Regions from separate parts of the Blautia sp. SC05B48 genome, predicted to be linked through region 2. Evidence: predicted binding sites of a transcription regulator. Region 2 holds the regulator's gene; the other holds the start of a gene.
What was found. The regulator Rex, encoded in region 2, represses fermentation and respiration genes when NADH is low (regulators of the CRP and FNR family bind a similar motif). The targets are predictions, from matches to a motif close to ATTGTTAANTANTTAACAAT.

Region 1 (2,210 bases), 790 kb from region 2:
ACAGTATAATAGGAAAAACCACATTCACGGAGAACATCAGCCGCCTTGTCAAAAGCATAGCCGATCTTATCCGGAGTATGGGCATCTGCACCGATGGTGATGATCTCACCGCCAAGCTCACGGTAACGTCGGATAATATTGACACATGGATTCGGTTCACCAAGCCCGTAGTGATAACCGCCTGTGTTCAGCTCGATTCCCACATTTTTGCGGATCAATGTCCGCAGGATCTCGTCCAGGATCTCCTTATATCTTCCATAAGAATACTGACGGTTCTGATTTGGACCATAACGTACTACATAGTCGATATGTCCGTACACATCCATCTCGTCAAAAGCAGCGATATTTTCTAGGATGGATTCAAAATATTCCATGTAGCATGCGGATTCCTTACGGCCCTCAAAATAAGAAGGATAATAAGGATCGTATCCGTGCACCACATGGGAGGAACCAATAACGAAATCAAAGGGAACTTCTTTCAGAAGATCGGAAAAAGATTCTGCAAGCTGAGGCTGAAGTCCAAGCTCGATCCCGAAGTTAACCTGGATCTGGTCTTTAAAAGCATCCGCAAGACTCTCAAGTTTCTGGCGGTATACAGGGATGTTCAGGGAAAAATCAAGATTTTCCGGAGTATCGGGATAATCCGGATCAAAATGTTCAGTAAAACAGATTCCCGTGAGACACTGGTCTGCGGCAGTCTGGATCATTTCTTCCATCGGTGTATCGGAATCTGCGGAAAAAGAGGAGTGCATATGGCAGTCCCATAAAATTTTCTGGTCCATTTTGTACCTCCATATTCAAGCCTTTATATTCTGTGACAATGATCGTATCTGCCTGTTATGAATCCGGGAAAGTCAAACTCCCAGCGGGAATATAGATATCCGTTTTGGGAATCAGCAGGACAGAACTTTCTATCAAAGAATTATAGCACATTTTTCAGAAATTTTCTTAATATTTATTTTAATGTTCTTTTTTATAAATAGCTCTTGAATTTTTGTTTGGAATTAGGTACAATATGAAACAGGTTGATGTTTCTTTAACAAAGGAACGATTTAATCACCATTCAATTCATAGGAGGAATTTATCATGGCAGTAAAAGTTGCAATTAATGGTTTTGGACGTATCGGTCGTCTTGCATTCCGTCAGATGTTTGGAGCAGAGGGATTCGAGGTTGTAGCAATCAATGACCTTACATCTCCTAAAATGCTTGCTCACTTATTAAAATATGATTCTACACAGGGAAGATATGCTCTTGCTGATACAGTTAAAGCAGGAGAGGATTCCATCACAGTAGACGGAAAAGAGATCAAAATCTATGCTAAGGCTAACGCTGCAGAGCTTCCATGGGGAGAGATCGGTGTAGACGTAGTTCTTGAGTGCACAGGTTTCTACACATCTAAAGATAAAGCTCAGGCTCATATCGATGCAGGTGCTAAGCACGTAGTTATTTCCGCTCCGGCTGGAAACGACCTTAAGACAATCGTTTACAACGTAAACCATCAGGGTCTTACAAACGAGGACAAGATCATCTCCGCAGCTTCCTGTACAACAAACTGCCTTGCACCAATGGCTAAGGCTCTTAACGATCTTGCACCGATCAAATCCGGTATCATGTGCACAATCCACGCTTACACAGGCGATCAGATGACACTTGACGGACCGCAGAGAAAAGGCGATCTGAGAAGATCCCGTGCAGCTGCAGTTAATATCGTTCCGAACAGCACAGGTGCTGCTAAAGCTATCGGACTTGTTATCCCAGAGCTTAACGGCAAACTTATCGGTTCTGCACAGCGTGTTCCTACCCCAACAGGTTCTACAACAATCCTTACAGCAGTAGTTGAAGGAAATGTTACAAAAGAGCAGATCAACGCAGCTATGAAAGCAGCTTCTAACGAGTCCTTCGGATACAACGAGGATGAGATCGTATCCAGCGATATCGTTGGTATGAGATTTGGTTCCCTCTTCGATGCTACTCAGACAATGGTACTTCCACTTGAGAATGGCACAACAGAGGTTCAGGTAGTTTCCTGGTATGACAACGAGAACTCCTACACAAGCCAGATGGTTCGTACAATCAAGCACTTCGGAAGCCTTCTGAACGCTTAATTTTCAGCGAACGAGTGTAGAAGAATAGACTCAGAAAGGGTCCGGTCTGAAGAGGACCGGGCCCTTTTTTTCCAAAAGATCAAACAAAAGAATATCTGAGGAAA
Region 2 (2,210 bases):
AGGCCAGTATCTCCGTTCACTCCTGACGGGATGTCAACTGCGATCTTTTTGGCCCTCGCACTGTTCATCTCATGGATGATATCAGCATAATGCCCCTCGATCGGACGCGTCAGGCCTACCCCAAACACGGCATCTACTATAGTAGTATATTCACTCCACTGCGGGTTATTCACCTCAGGGACACGATAACCGGAAGCGATCTTATACTGAAGAGCTGTCTCTCTGGTCATTTTATCTTTGTTTCCGACCATATAAAACTCTGCCCGGATTCCCTTCAGATGGAACAATCTGGCAACAGCGATACCGTCACCGCCATTATTTCCGCTTCCGCAAACTACCAGGATCCTTTCGTCCTTCTGGAGATACTTTTCTGTTTCCTCTACCACCTTCAGTGCTGCCCGCTCCATCAGAACCTCGGAGGGAACTCCGATCTCACGGATCGTTGTGGAGTCCAGATCCTTCATTTCTGCGCAGGTAACAAGCTTCTTCATTCTGTCTTCTGCCTCCCCTCTGTCATAGAGAAAGCTGCCGTTTCCGGCAGCTTAACAATTCTTACTTATCCACATGTTCCTGCCTGTATTTGCTGAGATTATAAGACAGTGTCATCAGACTCTCGGAAAGATGAACGTTCTCTACGATCACATCATCCGGTGTCTCAAGATCAAGATGTGCAAAATTCCAGATTGCCTTGATTCCGTTCTCCACCAGAATATCTGCCATTTCCTTGGCTTTATTCTTGGGAAGTGTCAGGATCGCGATCTCCACGTTATTCTCTCTCAGGAAAAACGGAAGCTCACTGAGCATCTGGATCTCAAGTCCACGGACTGCGATGCCCTCAAGCACAGGATTTACGTCAAAGATACCAACAAGCCTGAACCCGCGCTTCTCAAAATCCACATAATTGGCAAGTGCCTGTCCCAGATTACCGGCTCCCAGGATGATCATCGGATGAACAGTATCCAGTCCCAGGATCTTACCGATCTCTGTATAAAGATAGTGTACATTATAGCCATACCCCTGCTGCCCAAAACCGCCGAAATTATTAAGATCCTGACGGATCTGAGAAGCTGTGGTATGCATCTTCTTACTTAATTCATTGGAAGAAATACGTTCTACATTATCTTCCATCAGCTCTCCTAAGTAGCGGTAATAGCGTGGCAGACGCTTAATCACCGCTTTCGAGATTTGTTTTGTCTCCACGATAGTTTTCCTCCTTACCTTACACTAGGTTAATTATAACGAATTGACATTTTCCTGTCAATTAAAGTTGTCTATTCTGTACAAATTTCTTTATATTTTTTCTAATAATTGATTTTTTCTTTGAAATCCCGGCAGTTTCCGTTATAATAGGTGGAGGATTTTTCCCTGTTCAGACATAAACAGGGGTGATTCTTTATACAGGAGGACAGTTTTTATGATTTTATCATGTCAGAATATATGCAAGGCCTTTGGCGAAAAAGTAATTTTAAATGATGCATCCTTTCACATTGAAGACCGTGAAAAGGCTGCTCTGATCGGCTGCAACGGTGCAGGAAAGACCACACTGCTGCGGATCATCATGCAGGAGCTTTCTGCTGATTCCGGTACCGTGGTGCTTGCCCGGGATAAAAATATCGGCTATCTTGCCCAGTACCAAGATATCCACGGACATCATACCATCTACGAGGAGCTTCTTACCACCAAGCAGCACATCATCGATATGGAACGCCGTATCCGCAATATGGAACAGGAAATGAACACGGTGACCGGTGATGAGCTGAACCGTCTGATGGAAACCTATACCCGCCTGACCCATCAGTTTGAGCTGGAGAACGGATACGCTTACAAAAGTGAGCTGACCGGTGTCTTAAAGGGTCTCGGCTTCACGGAGGAAGATTATGACAAGCAGATCGAAACTCTTTCCGGCGGTCAGAAAACACGCGTGGCGCTGGGCAAGATGCTTCTTTCCAAGCCGGATATCCTGCTTCTGGATGAGCCAACCAATCACCTGGATATGGAAAGCATCTCCTGGCTGGAAACTTATCTTCTGAATTATCCGGGAGCTGTTTTTATCGTCTCCCATGACCGTTATTTTCTGGATAAGGTGGTCACCAAGGTCATTGAGATCGAAGCCGGACAGACCCGCGTATACAGCGGCAACTACTCTGCCTATGCTCTCAAGAAGGCTCAGCTTCGTGACGCACAGTACAAGGCATACTTAAATCAGCAGC

Region 1: a site for Rex is predicted at 1,025-1,044, ahead of gap (type I glyceraldehyde-3-phosphate dehydrogenase). Genes of this name have one in related genera too.

What each region holds. Positions count from the first base shown of each region.
Region 1 covers NZ_CP040518.1:2,386,536-2,388,745, forward strand. Annotated here, with positions in the region: gene EYS05_RS11000 (histidinol-phosphatase HisJ family protein) at 1-782, opposite strand, end outside; gene gap (type I glyceraldehyde-3-phosphate dehydrogenase) at 1,087-2,106, shown strand.
Region 2 covers NZ_CP040518.1:3,176,498-3,178,707, reverse strand. Annotated here, with positions in the region: gene EYS05_RS14780 (NAD(P)H-hydrate dehydratase) at 1-491, opposite strand, end outside; gene EYS05_RS14775 (redox-sensing transcriptional repressor Rex) at 553-1,200, opposite strand; gene EYS05_RS14770 (ABC-F family ATP-binding cassette domain-containing protein) at 1,415-2,210, shown strand, end outside.